4 regions of the Streptomyces sp. NPDC086787 genome follow, and region 2 is predicted to be linked to each of the others. Evidence: riboswitches for the same ligand, from Rfam matches in the RefSeq annotation. Region 2 holds a riboswitch; each other region holds the start of a gene.
The links. Region 2 has a riboswitch for cobalamin ahead of metE (5-methyltetrahydropteroyltriglutamate--homocysteine S-methyltransferase). Riboswitches for the same ligand answer to the same signal wherever they lie in the genome.
Positions count from the first base shown of each region.

Region 1 (3,197 bases), on a different contig from region 2:
GGCGAGCGCCAGCCGGACGAAGGCCGCGTAGGAGCGGGACCAGGGGGCCGCGGTGCGGTGGGTGGCGACCACATAGCCGGTCGCGGCGACGAGCAGGCCGAGCAGGAGCGGGTTGGTGGTGCGGGTGGCGGCCGTGCCGAGCCCCAGGGCCCACAGCCACCAGGCGCCGGGGTGCAGGCCGCTCCGGCTACGCATCCCTGCGCCGCCGCGCCTGCCACAGGGCCGCGCCGCCGAGCAGTACGACCGCTCCCGCGCCCGCGTACAGGCCCACCGACGGGCCGCCGTCGCCCCCGCCGGGGGCCTTCGGCGCCGGCTTCCCGGCCGCCACCTGCTCACCGCAACCCCGCTGCGGGTAGCCCGAGATGGCGCACAGCAGGGCGTTGGTGTCATAGCGCAGGGGCTTCGCCACCGAGGCCAGGGCCTCGGCCGTCGTCGCGTCCCCGGCCACCCGGGCGCACGCCGTCCGGGGCGCGGGCGGGTGCTCCCCGGAGGACGCGTCGGCGGCCGTACCGAAGTCGATGACCAGCGCCACCCGCTTCCTTCCCGGAGCGGCGGGCGTGCCCGCGCAGATGGAACGGAAGTCCGCCGTGCCGCGCGGCCGGGTCGCGTCCGCGGAGTCCTCGCTCACCGCGAAGCGGAAGCCCTGGACGTCCCCGTCGGCGGGACGGGCCGTCGACGGCCCCTGGGTGGCGTACGTCCAGCCCTGGCCGTCGCGCTCCCAGAAGGACCAGTAGCGGTACCCGGCCGCGTCGGCCCGGCCCACGGCCGCGCCGAGTATCAGCGTGGCCAGGAGCAGCGGCAGGGCACGGCGGACAGCGGTCACGGCTGCTGCCGCTTCTTACGGCCGCTGAGCAGGAAACCGGCGCCGATGCCCGCGACCAGGCCGACGCCGACGATCCACCACACGCCGTAGCCCGAGTCGGACTTGTCCGCCTTCTCGGTATCGGCCCCGGTGGGCTTCTTCATCTCCTGCGGGGCGGGCCCGGTCGCGTTGAGCGCCTTCACGAGGTCCGTGCCGCCGAAGTCGCGCGGGTTCCCGCCCACGACGTGCGCGGCGAGGATCAGCTCGGCGTAGGCCGCCGGGCCGCTCTGCTGCGCCCACTTGACGGAGTTCTTCTCCAGCCAGGCGTACGGCTTCCGTGCCTGCTCGGTGTAGCCCTGCGCGGCGAGCGCGACGACCGTGTAGGCGGTGCTGCCGTGGTCGGGCTGGGGCTCGGCGCCGGCGAGCGCGGACTCCAGGTGGCCGCCGGTGCGGTGCAGTTCGGCGGTCAGGTAGGCGGTGCCGTTGCGGGCGATGTCCTCGGGCTTGAGGTCGGTGCCGGAGCACTTGGCGTCGCCCGACCGCGCCTTCCCGGCGGTCGTCGCGAGCCCCTTGTTCAGCGCGCCGAGCACACCGGCCGCCGTCGCGTACGCGTTGGCGGAGAGCTTGGCGCCCTTCATCGGCGGGAGGCCGAGCGCGCCGCCGCCGTCCTTGCCGCAGGGCACGGCCAGCGCGGCCAGCGCGTCGTACGGGTTCTTGCCGCCCTTGCTGACCCCGGCGGGGTTCTCGCCCACCGCGGTGAGCGCGGCGATGACGCCCCCGGTGGTGTTCGCGTCGCTGCCCGAACCCGGGTAGCCCCAGCCGCCGTCCGCGCTCTGCTGAGCCTTGAGCCAGGTCACCGCCTTGCCGGCCTCGGCGTCGTGACCGCCGATCGCCTTCAGGGCCTGCACGGCGACGGCGGTCATGTCGGCCGTGGCCGTACCGGCGGCACAGGGCTTGGTGGCGTCGGCGCGGAACGCGGCGAAGGAGCCGTCGGCGCACTGCTGCCCGGTCAGCCAGTCCACGGCCTTGTCGGCCGGCGTCAGGCCGACCGCGTGCTGGGCGAGCAGGGTGAGGGACTGGCGCCAGACGCCGTCGAACTTCGGATCGGCGTTGCCGTACAGCCCGGACGGCAGTGCGGCCGACGGGGACGGGGACGCGGACGGGGCGGCCATGGCGGGCGCGGCCGTGCCGATCACGGCGACGGCGGCCAGGACCGCTGCGCTGCGGTGGATGTTCATGATCGGCGGATGCCTCTCCTTGCGGGGAGCCGCGCAGCACAGGGGACACCCCGGGCGGCTCGACTCCGTAAACCTCGACGGTGTCGTGCGCGGGCGAGCCCCGACACACCTGAGCCGGGTCAACTGTCCGTCCGGGGAGGTCCGGCTTGCCGTCCCTCGGGACGGTTCACGGTTGCGGGTCAGCGCCGGGTTCGCACCGGCTTTCCCCCGTACGGGTGTGACGACGACCCGGCTACTGTACCGGCCGGTCGGCGCGGGGCCCGAGTGGTGCTCGGCACACCGCCGGGCGGGGCGGGCCCGGGGCGCTCGTCACACCGCCACGTAGGCCACCGGCGAGGTCCCCGGCACCGCTTCCGCCCGGCCCTGTTTCACCAGACGGCGCAGATGGGACTCGGCCTCCGAGACCGCGATGTTGCGGGAGCCGTGGCGGATCTGCTCCCAGGGGCGGTTCCACTCCATGCGTTCGGCCAGCTGCCAGGGGGTGAGAGGCTCGGCGAGCAGGGCCAGCAGGCCGGCGAGGCGGTCCTCGTGGTGGACGAGCAGCTCCCGCACGCGCGCGGCCGCGTCGGTGAACGCGTGCTGGTGGGCGGGGAGCACCTCGGCGGGAGCGAGACGGCCGACGCGCTCCAGGGAGTCGAGGTAGTCGCCGAGCGGGTCGGTGACGGTCATGTCGTCCGGGTCCTCGTAGAGGCCGATGTGCGGGGTGATCCCCGGGAGCAGGTGATCGCCCGAGAACAGCCGCCCATGGCCGGGCAGTTGGGCCGGGTGCTCCTCCTCCAGGTGCAGACAGACGTGGCCCGGCGTGTGCCCCGGGGTCCAGATGGCGCGCAGCCGGCGGCCCGGCAGGTCGAGGAGTTCGCCGGGGACGATCTCCCGGTCCGGCAGTGCGGGGGAGAGGCCGGGCAGGGTGCGGCGGGCGGTGCGCAGCGGTGCCACGTGCTCCTCGGGTGCGCCGGCCGCGTCGAGTTTGGCGGCCATGTACGCGAACCAGCGCTCCGGCCGGTTCTGCCGTGCGCGCCGCACGATCGCGATGTCGGCCGCGTGCATCGCGACCCAGGCTCCGGAGGCCTCCCGCACCTGCCCCGACAGCCCGTGGTGGTCCGGGTGGTGGTGGGTGACGACCACGCCCCGGATCTCCGCGACCGAGGTGCCGCACG
Region 1 is NZ_JBIVBC010000001.1:764,056-767,252, forward strand. It holds gene ACIPK3_RS03535 (CbiQ family ECF transporter T component) at 1-195, opposite strand, end outside; gene ACIPK3_RS03540 (SCO2322 family protein) at 188-823, opposite strand; gene ACIPK3_RS03545 (prenyltransferase/squalene oxidase repeat-containing protein) at 820-2,040, opposite strand; cobalamin riboswitch at 2,157-2,287, opposite strand; gene ACIPK3_RS03550 (MBL fold metallo-hydrolase) at 2,350-3,197, opposite strand, start outside.
Region 1: another riboswitch for cobalamin. It lies ahead of ACIPK3_RS03545 (prenyltransferase/squalene oxidase repeat-containing protein); the one in region 2 lies ahead of metE (5-methyltetrahydropteroyltriglutamate--homocysteine S-methyltransferase).

Region 2 (3,197 bases):
GCGGCCGACTGGAGCCCGCCGCCGCCCAGGACGCCCTCGCCCGCCTCGTGTTCACCGGCGAACCGGACGACCTGGCCGACCGGCAGCTCGTCATCGAGGCCGTCACGGAGAACGCCGACGCGAAGACCGAGATCCTCGCCGCCCTCGACAAGATCGTCGAGGACCCGGCGGCGGTGCTGGCGACCAACACGTCCTCACTGCCCGTCATGCGCCTGGGCATGGCCACCGGCCGCGCCGACCGGGTCGTGGGCCTGCACTTCTTCAACCCCGTCCCGGTGCTGCCGCTGGTCGAGGTCGTGTCGTCCCTGCACACCGCGCCCGGGACCGTGTCCGCCGTGGAACGCTTCGCCACCGAGACCCTGGGCAAGAGGGTCATCCACTCCCGGGACCGCGCGGGCTTCGTCGTCAACGCCCTCCTCGTCCCCTACCTCCTCTCCGCGATCCGCATGGCCGAGTCCGGCTTCGCCACCGCCGAGGACATCGACACCGGCATGGAACTGGGCTGCGCCCACCCCATGGGGCCGCTGAGACTGGCCGACCTGATCGGCCTGGACACCGTCGCCTCGATCGCCGAATCACTCTACGAGGAGTTCCGTGAACCCCTCTACGCCCCTCCCCCGCTGCTCCAGCGCATGGTCGAGGCGGGGCTCCTGGGCCGCAAGACCGGCCGTGGGTTCCACGCGTACGCGCACCCCCCGTCACCCTCGTGGACCGACTCGCCGTCCGAATGATGGAGTTGACGCCTCGCAGCACCGGACAACCCCTTAGGCTGGCCGGTGCAGCTGGTTCGTCCCGTCCGCCAGGCGGGACGTCGCAAGAGGGAACCCGGTGGGAATCCGGGACTGCCCCGCAGCGGTGAGTGGGAACGACCGCCGTCATACGCACTGGGTCCACGGGATCCGGGAAGCGACGGCCAGTAGGTGTCTCGTACGACGGGGCGTGCCCGCGAGTCCGAAGACCTGCCCGTTGCCCGCGCGCGCACGATGCGCACGCGGATATCCCGGTGACCTCGTGGGCGGGTCGGCGTACATATCAGGCGGACGACCGCGCCGTGCCGCGCGGGACCGGGTCCGTCCGGTGCTGTCACGCTTCGCGTCCCCGTCCCGCCACCGGGATCTCAGGGAATCGTCTCGCGAAGGAGATCTCCGTGACCGCCAAGTCCGCAGCCGCGGCAGCACGGGCCACCGTGTACGGCTACCCCCGCCAGGGACAGAACCGGGAACTCAAGAAGGCCATCGAGGGCTACTGGAAGGGCCGCGTCACTGCGGACGCCCTCCGGGACACCGCGGCCGAACTGCGCCACGGCAACTGGCGGCAGCTCGCCGAGGCCGGCATCCACGAGGTGCCGACCGGTGACTTCTCGTACTACGACCACGTCCTCGACACCACGGTCATGGTCGGCGCGATCCCCGAGCGCCACCGCGCCGCCGTCGCCGCCGACGCCCTGGACGGCTACTTCGCCATGGCCCGCGGCGCCCAGGATGTCGCGCCGCTGGAGATGACCAAGTGGTTCGACACCAACTACCACTACCTGGTGCCCGAATTGGGACCGGACACGGCGTTCGCGGCCAACTCCTCCAAGCAGGTGGCCGAGTTGCGGGAGGCACTCGCCCTCGGCCTCACCGCCCGGCCGGTGCTCGTCGGCCCGGTCACCTATCTGCTGCTCGCCAAGTCCGCCCCGGGGGTGGCCGCGGACTTCGATCCGCTGACGCTGCTGGACCGTCTGCTGCCGGTGTACGCCGAGGTCCTGGCCGCCCTGCGCGCCGAAGGCGCGCAGTGGGTGCAGCTCGACGAACCCGCTCTGGTCCAGGACCGCACCCCGGCAGAGCTGAACGCCGCCGCGCGCGCCTACCGCGACCTCGGAGAACTCACCGACCGGCCGAAGCTGCTGGTCGCCTCGTACTTCGACCGGCTGGGCGAGGCCCTGCCGGTGCTCGCCAAGGCGCCGGTCGAGGGGATCGCCCTGGACTTCACGGGGCCCGCCGCGGCCAACCTGGACGCGCTCGCGGCCGTGGGCGGGCTGCCCGGCAGGCGGCTGGTCGCCGGTGTGGTCAACGGCCGCAACATCTGGGTCAATGACCTGGAGCGGTCCCTGTCCACGCTCGGCACCCTGCTGGGCCTGGCCGACCGGGTCGATGTGGCCGCCTCCTGCTCGCTGCTGCACGTGCCCCTCGACGCCACCGCGGAACGGGACATCGAGCCGCAGATCCTGCGCTGGCTCTCCTTCGCCCGGCAGAAGACGAGCGAGATCGTCACACTGGCGAAGGGGCTCGCCCAGGGCGCCGACACCATCACCGCCGAACTCGCCGCCAACCGCGCCGACCTGGCCTCCCGCGCCGGATCGCCGATCACCCACGACCCGGCGGTACGCGCCCGCGCCACCGCGGTCACCGACGCCGACGCCCGCCGCTCACAGTCGTACGCCGAACGGACCGCCGCCCAACGCGCGGCCCTGCGGCTGCCGTTGCTGCCGATCACGACCATCGGCTCCTTCCCGCAGACCGGCGAACTGCGTACCGCACGCGCCGACCTGCGGGCCGGGCGGATCGGCACCGTCGGCTACGAGGACCACGTCAGGACCGAGATCCAGGAGGTGATCGCCTTCCAGGAGAAGGCCGGCCTCGACGTCCTGGTGCACGGCGAGGCCGAACGCAACGACATGGTGCAGTACTTCGCCGAGCAGCTCACCGGCTGTCTCGCCACCCAGCACGGCTGGGTCCAGTCCTACGGCACCCGTTACGTCCGCCCGCCGATCCTCGCCGGGGACATCTCCCGGCCCGAGCCGATGACCGTACGCTGGACGACGTACGCCCAGTCCCTCACCGACCGTCCGGTCAAGGGCATGCTCACCGGTCCGGTCACCATGCTCGCCTGGTCCTTCGTACGCGACGACCAACCCCTCGCCGACACCGCCCGCCAAGTCGCCCTCGCCCTGCGCGACGAGGTCAACGACCTGGAGGAGGACGGCACTTCCGTCATCCAGGTGGACGAACCGGCGCTCCGCGAGACACTGCCCCTGCGGGCCGCGGACCGGCCCGCCTACCTGGACTGGGCGACGGAGGCCTTCCGGCTGTCCACCAGCGGCGTGCGTCCCGACACCCAGATCCACACCCACATGTGCTACGCCGAGTTCGGCGACATCGTCCAGGCCATCGACGACCTCGACGCCGACGTCATCAGCCTGGAGGCCGCCCGCT
Region 2 is NZ_JBIVBC010000011.1:231,879-235,075, reverse strand. It holds gene ACIPK3_RS24995 (3-hydroxybutyryl-CoA dehydrogenase) at 1-731, shown strand, start outside; cobalamin riboswitch at 816-961, shown strand; gene metE (5-methyltetrahydropteroyltriglutamate--homocysteine S-methyltransferase) at 1,148-3,197, shown strand, end outside.

Region 3 (3,197 bases), on a different contig from region 2:
CGCGCCACCTCTGACGGCCGTCGAACTGAGTGGGCGCGCCGGACGCTGGAACGTACGCCTCGGGCGACCGCTTGCCGGTCCGGACGCGGGCACGGCCGACTGACGCCGACGGGCTCAGGAATCGCGGTCCCGGTGGAGACGCAGCCGAGCCGCTATCGCGCAGCGCAGGCACGCGGAGTCCGCGCCGGCAGCGGTGTCGCACGGTTCGGCGGCGCGTGGGTGTTCGTGGCAGTCCAGCGGGGCGGCGACGAGGGACTCCAGGTCCTGGAGGAGTTGCTCGGTGCGCTTGGCCTGCTGGGCGAGTACGCGGACGCGGGCGCTCTGGCCGCCGATCTGGCGTCGGCTGGCCATCAGTTGCTCGTATTCCTCGACGGTGAGGGCGACCGCCTCCCGGCCTCCGAGGGTGATGCGGCGCGGCTGAAGGTGTCTGGCCAACTCGGTCCTCCGCTCCTCGCCCTGTCCTGTGTGCCGGAGAACGCGAGAGGGCCCCCGGATGGTTCCGAAGGGCCCTCTGCTGTCCTGAAGGACTCAGTTGGTGGCGGAAACCGTCCGCCCGGCCGTGGCGGCCGCGGGCTTGGGGTTCAGCTGCCGTTCGGCCAACTCGCCGAAGAGCAGGCCGAATCCGCCCCACAGCACGGCCTGGATGGCCAGCGCCGAGAGCCGGAACCGCCACAGCAGGGCGGCCGGGAAGTCCTTCGGCACCTCGTTGATGACCGGCAGGAAGGCGAACGCCAGCCCGATCACCACGGCGAACGCGGTCACCGCGGTCACGGTGGCCCACCAGTTGCCCAGTGCGGGCGCGAGCCGCTTGCCCAGGATGGTGGCGGCCACGGCCAGCAGCGCGCTGAGCGCCATCATCAGGAAGTAGAGCGTGGTCCGCTTGGAGATGGTGTCGGGGTCGCCGACCGACGGCGGGTTGGCCGGGTACTTCAGGAACGGCACGACATACACGGCCAGCAGCGCGCAGCCGGAGAGCAGCAGCGCGCTCGCCCGGGGGCTGAAGCGGCCGATGCGGCCGAGCGCGAAGCAGAAGGCGAGCGCGGCGATGCCGCCGAAGGCCACGCCGTAGACCAGGACACCGGTGGCGAGTCCGGCGGTGGACTGGAGGGAGCGGGAGACGACTTCCATCTCGTGCTCGTGGGAGTGGGCGTCCTCGAAGCTGATCGCGCTGTCGACGTTCGGCTCACCGAGGAAGTAGGCCACGATCAGGGCGAGCACGCCGGCCGCCAGGCCGGCGAGCATGCCCCGGACGAGAAGGTTGCGCACGGTTGCGGAGTTCATGATGGTGCGGCGTCCCTCGGGTCAGTGGCAGGGGAAGCCGAGCAGGTGGCGGGCGTCGTGAACCCACTCATGGACGTCCGTGCCGTTGATCACGGAGGTGGCGCCCTGTTCGGCGCCGACGAAGTAGAGCAGGACGAGCATGAGGACGCCGAAGAAGACCGCCCAGGGTGCTATTGCCTTCAGCGGCAGCGTGGCGGGAACGGCGGGGGTGTTGGCTGTCGGCTGGGCGACGGTCTGCGCCATGGCAGGACCTCCTCTGGGAGTTCGCGTCCCATCTCGGTGGTGCACATGACGACGGCCACGGGTCTGACTCACAAGGTGCTCCAGAGAACTGGGGCGTCTCGCTCACAGTGGCGCGACCGTGCCGGACTCACACCGGCTTCCGTCTCGCCGTCGTCGATATCGGACCGACCGTACCGCGTGACGCGGGCACGGCCAAGACCGCGCCCGCGTCACGTGATCTTCCTCTCCGAGGAGCAGTGCTACTTGGCGCCGAAGTCCTGCGTCCACCACGGTCCGCCGGACCCGTTGTGCACGCCGACGCCGAGTTCCTTGAACGAGCAGTTGAGGATGTTGGCGCGGTGGCCGGAGCTGTGCATCCAGGCGTCCATCACCGACGCCGGGGTCTGCTGGCCCGCGGCGATGTTCTCGCCGTACGTGGACCAGCGGTAGCCGGCGGCGGTGATGCGCTCGCCGGGGCCCTTGCCGTCGGGGTTGGTGTGGTCGAAGAAGCCGCGTGCGGCCATGTCGTCGGAGTGCTTCTGCGCGGCGTCGCGCAGCTGGGAGTTGTCGGTGACCGGGCCGCAGCCGGCGGCCGAGCGCTCCTTGTTGACCAGCGCGATGACCTGGCCGACGGTTCCCGCGGGGGCCGACTGCGTGGTCGTGGTGCTGGACCGGCGCGACGGGGTGGCGGGCTTCGCGGGCTTGGGGGCGGTCCTGGTCCTGCGGGCGGTCGGGGAGGAACTCGGGCTCTTCGACGGGGAGGCGGAGGGCGAGGAGGACACGGACGGCGACGCCGACGGTACGGGGGAGGTCGCCGGGGCGTCGGCCGCCTCGATCTCCGCGAGCGGTGTGGTGGGCGTCTTGGCCGCGGTGTCCGTCCCGGTGCCGGGATCCGTGCCGAAGTACCAGATGCCGGTGCCGAGCAGGCAGGCCGCGGCGACCGCGCCGCCGAGGGCCCGCTGCCGGTTGCGGCGCTGCCTGCGCGCCGCTGCCCGGGAGGTCGTCTGACCGCCGTCGGAGCGGCGCCTGGCGGCGGCCCTGCCGCCCCCGGCGGGACCGCCCGTCGCGCCCAGCGCCGTTGTTGCGGCCACCGGGGCCGTCGCGCCGAGGCCGGCCCGCGCGCCCGCCAGCAGCGCGGCGGTCACCGGGACCAGCGCCAGGCCGGCGAGCAGGCCCTCGACGGGCATGAGTCCGCTCCACCGGCCCGCGCAGCTCACGCAGTCGCGGGCGTGGCGGGCTATTCGCTTGCGCCACAGCGCGGAGGGCCGGCCGTCCCAGGTGCCCAGCATGCCGCGCAGTTCCTCGCAGGGCGGCTGCGCCTCGAGGGCTCGTACGACGACTCGCGCCGCGTCGAGCTGTGCCTTCATCCGCTGCACCTGCACCGCGGTGTGCTGCGGGGACAGTTCCAGGGCCTGCGCGACCTCCGCGCGGGTCAGTTCGCCGGCGCACTCCAGCCACCACAGGGACAGCAGGCTCTGGTCGTCGGGCTCCAGCCAGCGGGTCGCGCGGGCGGTCTCCTGGCGCTGCCCGGACAGTTGCAGCCGCAGCATGGTCAGGTCCACGAAGTCGGCGCCGGGGTCCGCGGACTCGGCGGCCTCCTCCACGGCACCCGGGGCCAACTGGCGGTCCTGCCAGTGCGCCCGGACGCGGTTCATGGCGATGGCCACGAGCCAGGAGCGGAAGTTCTCCGGGTC
Region 3 is NZ_JBIVBC010000002.1:510,321-513,517, reverse strand. It holds gene ACIPK3_RS08555 (histidine phosphatase family protein) at 1-103, shown strand, start outside; gene ACIPK3_RS08550 (hypothetical protein) at 115-435, opposite strand; gene ACIPK3_RS08545 (CbtA family protein) at 529-1,281, opposite strand; gene ACIPK3_RS08540 (CbtB-domain containing protein) at 1,303-1,524, opposite strand; cobalamin riboswitch at 1,560-1,708, opposite strand; gene ACIPK3_RS08535 (sigma-70 family RNA polymerase sigma factor) at 1,764-3,197, opposite strand, start outside.
Region 3: another riboswitch for cobalamin. It lies ahead of ACIPK3_RS08540 (CbtB-domain containing protein); the one in region 2 lies ahead of metE (5-methyltetrahydropteroyltriglutamate--homocysteine S-methyltransferase).

Region 4 (3,197 bases), on a different contig from region 2:
GGTTCCAGGAGGCCGACGTCGCCCCGGAACTTGTTGACGAGGAACCCGGCGACCAGTTCCTGGTCCTCGGGGGAGAGCAGGGCCACGGTGCCGAAGAAGGAGGCGAACACGCCGCCGCGGTCGATGTCGCCGACGACGAGCACGGGCAGCCGCGCGCCCCGCGCGATCCCCATGTTCACGATGTCGGTCCGGCGCAGGTTGATCTCGGCGGGAGAGCCGGCCCCTTCACAGATCACCGCGTCATACGTGCCCCGCAACTCGGCGAGGCACTCCAGCACGGTCCCGAGCAGACGCTGCCGGCGTCCACCGTGCAGCCCCGCCCCGGGGGACGACTCCCCGGACTTCCCGGCCCCCCCGGACTCCCCGAAGAACCCACGCGCGCTCATCTCGCCCACCGGCTTGCCCAGCAGCACCACCTGACTGCTCTGCTCGCCGCCCGGCTTCAGCAGCACGGGGTTCATCAGAGCGGTCGGCTCGACGCGGCAGGCCTGCGCCTGCATCGCCTGCGCCCGGCCGATCTCCGCGCCCTCACGGGTCACGAACGAATTGAGCGACATGTTCTGCGCCTTGAAGGGCGCGACCTTGACCCCCTGCCGTACCAGCCACCGGCAGATCCCCGCCGTCACCACGCTCTTGCCGGCGTCCGACGTGGTGCCGGCGACCAGTAGACCCCTGCCGTTCACGAGTTGTGCCCCCTTGCCTTCCGCACGATGGCGCGCGCGGCGATTCCCGTGCCGAGCGCGAGCAGGCCGACCCGGCGGGAGAGCCGTACGGCCCGGTGGATGTCGCCGGTGGCCACGGGGCGGCCACCGCCGTTGAGCACGGGCCGGTGCTCGATCCGGCCTCCGTAGGAGAGCGTGCCGCCGAGCCGCACGCCGAGGGCGCCCGCGAAGGAGGCTTCCACCGGCCCGGCGTTGGGGCTCGGGTGCCGGTGCGCGTCCGCCCGCCAGGCGCGCAGCGCGCCGCGCGGATCCGGGCCCGCGACGGCGGCGAGCACGGCGGTGAGCCGGGCGCCGGGCCAGCCGGCGACGTCGTCGAGACGGGCGGAGGCCCAGCCGAACCGCCGGTGGCGAAGCGACTTGTGGCCGACCATCGCGTCGAGGGTGTTCACGGCGCGGAACCCGAGGAGTCCGGGCACGCCGGCCGCGGCACCCCACACCAGGGCACCGACCACGGCGTCCGAGGTGTTCTCCGCGACGGACTCCACCACCGCCCGCGCCATGGCGTCGGCGTCGAGGGCCTGCGGGTCCCGGCCGCACAGGTGCGGCAGCCGGGCGCGGGCCGCCGAGAGGTCGCCCGCCTCCAGGGCGCGCCCGATGATCCGGGCCTCGCGGGCGAGTGAACTCCCGCCGACGACCGTCCAGGTGGCCGCCGCGGTGAGGGCGACGGAGGCGGCGGTGGAGGAGCGGGCTGCCCGGTGGGCGAGGGCGCCGAGGGCCACGGCTCCGCCGACGCAGACGGCGGTGTGCGCGGCCCCCCAGCCGCGGTGGTCCCGCCACAGCGCCCGTTCCACGGAGGCGGCCGTGCGCCCGAACGCGGCGACGGGGTGCCCGTGGCGCGGATCGCCCAGGATCAGGTCGGCGAGGAGGCCGGCGGAGGCGCCGTACGCGAAGACGCGATCGGCACGCATCGGCTCAGCCGGCCGAAGGGTCGGGCAGCGATCCTGTGGTGTACCCGAAGGCCTGTCTGGCCCTCAACGGCCGAGCGAGCATGGCGATATGTCCTCACTCAGGGTGTCCACGCCCTGGTTCGACGAGACCGGCGGCGAGAGTTCCTGGCTCCCGGGGACCGATACCCCGGTGACAGTGGCGGGACCGCGCCGGATTCGCACCGGCTTCCTCTTCTGCCGCCGTACATGGCCCGGGCAGTCCACCACGGGCCCGGAAGAGCCGTCAACTCGCCGCTGACCTGCACGGGGTGAGTGTGCAGAACCCCACACCGGCCCCGCCCGGCCGTGTCACGGCATACGAAAAGGCTCCTCCCCGTCAAGCGTCGGGGAGGAGCCTTCCACGGGTCGGTCAGGCCTTGACCACGATCAGGTAGATGCCGTACGCGACCGCCGACGCGCAGGCCGCGAAGCACACGTAGGCGCCCGTGGCGGCGAGGGTGGCGCCGCCGCCCTGGGCCGTGGCGCGTTCGCGGCGCGAGAGGCCCGCGACACCGAGGGTGAAGAGGGCCACGAGGCCCACGGTGACTCCGAGGCTGACGCCGAAGACGGAGCCGAGAGCTGCCCAGTCGATCTTCATGGTGATGCTTCCTTAGTAACCGGGCTCGGGGTCAGACGGTGGCCGGCGGGGCGGCCGGGTCGGCGGAGGCGGGCACCGGGGACGGGATCGTGGCCTTCAGCTCCTCGGCCAGGGCGGCCGTGGGCGGCGGGGTCACGGCGGCGATCGCGGTGGTCACCACGCCCGCCGGCTCCTCGGTCTCGTTGACGTTGCTGTGGTCGACGACCTCGCGGCGGGAGATCTTCCAGATCGCGGCGCTGGCGGCGACCAGGAAGACGGCGACGAGCGCGGTGCCCCAGTCACCGAGGTCGGTCACGGACTCGGCGAGCGCGGCGACCAGGGCAGCGGCCGGAAGCGTCAGTACCCAGGCGACGAGCATGCGGGTCGCGGTGGACCAGCGGACCACGCCGCCCTTGCGGCCGAGGCCGGCGCCCATCACGGAGCCGGAGACCACGTGCGTCGTGGAGAGGGAGAAGCCCAGGTGCGCGGAGGCCAGGATGGCGGTCGCAGCGCTGGTCTGGGCGGCGAACCCCTGCCGCGGCTGAAGGTCGGTGAGGCCCTTGCCCATGGTGCGGATGATGCGCCAGCCGCCGAGGTAGGTGCCGAGCGCGATCGCGAGACCCGCGCAGAGGATGACCCAGGTGGGAGGGTTGGAGCCGGGGGCGATGGAACCGCCGGCGACCAGCGCCAGGGTGATGATGCCCATGGTCTTCTGCGCATCGTTGGTGCCGTGGGCGAGCGAGACCAGACCGGCCGAGGCGATCTGCCCGGCGCGGTAGCCCTTGCGGGTGGCCTCGGTCTCGGAGCCCTTGCTCAGCGCGTAGGAGAAGCGGGTGGCGAGCAGGGCCGCCAGACCGGCGACGACCGGGGCGGCGACCGCCGGGATCAGGACCTTGGTGACGAGCGCGTCGCTGTGGACGGCGCCCGTGCCGGCCGAGGCGATCGTGGCGCCGATCAGGCCGCCCATGAGAG
Region 4 is NZ_JBIVBC010000001.1:1,252,027-1,255,223, forward strand. It holds gene ACIPK3_RS05805 (cobyric acid synthase) at 1-683, opposite strand, end outside; gene ACIPK3_RS05810 (cobalamin biosynthesis protein) at 680-1,630, opposite strand; cobalamin riboswitch at 1,746-1,889, opposite strand; gene ACIPK3_RS05815 (hypothetical protein) at 2,019-2,246, opposite strand; gene ACIPK3_RS05820 (anion permease) at 2,278-3,197, opposite strand, start outside.
Region 4: another riboswitch for cobalamin. It lies ahead of ACIPK3_RS05810 (cobalamin biosynthesis protein); the one in region 2 lies ahead of metE (5-methyltetrahydropteroyltriglutamate--homocysteine S-methyltransferase).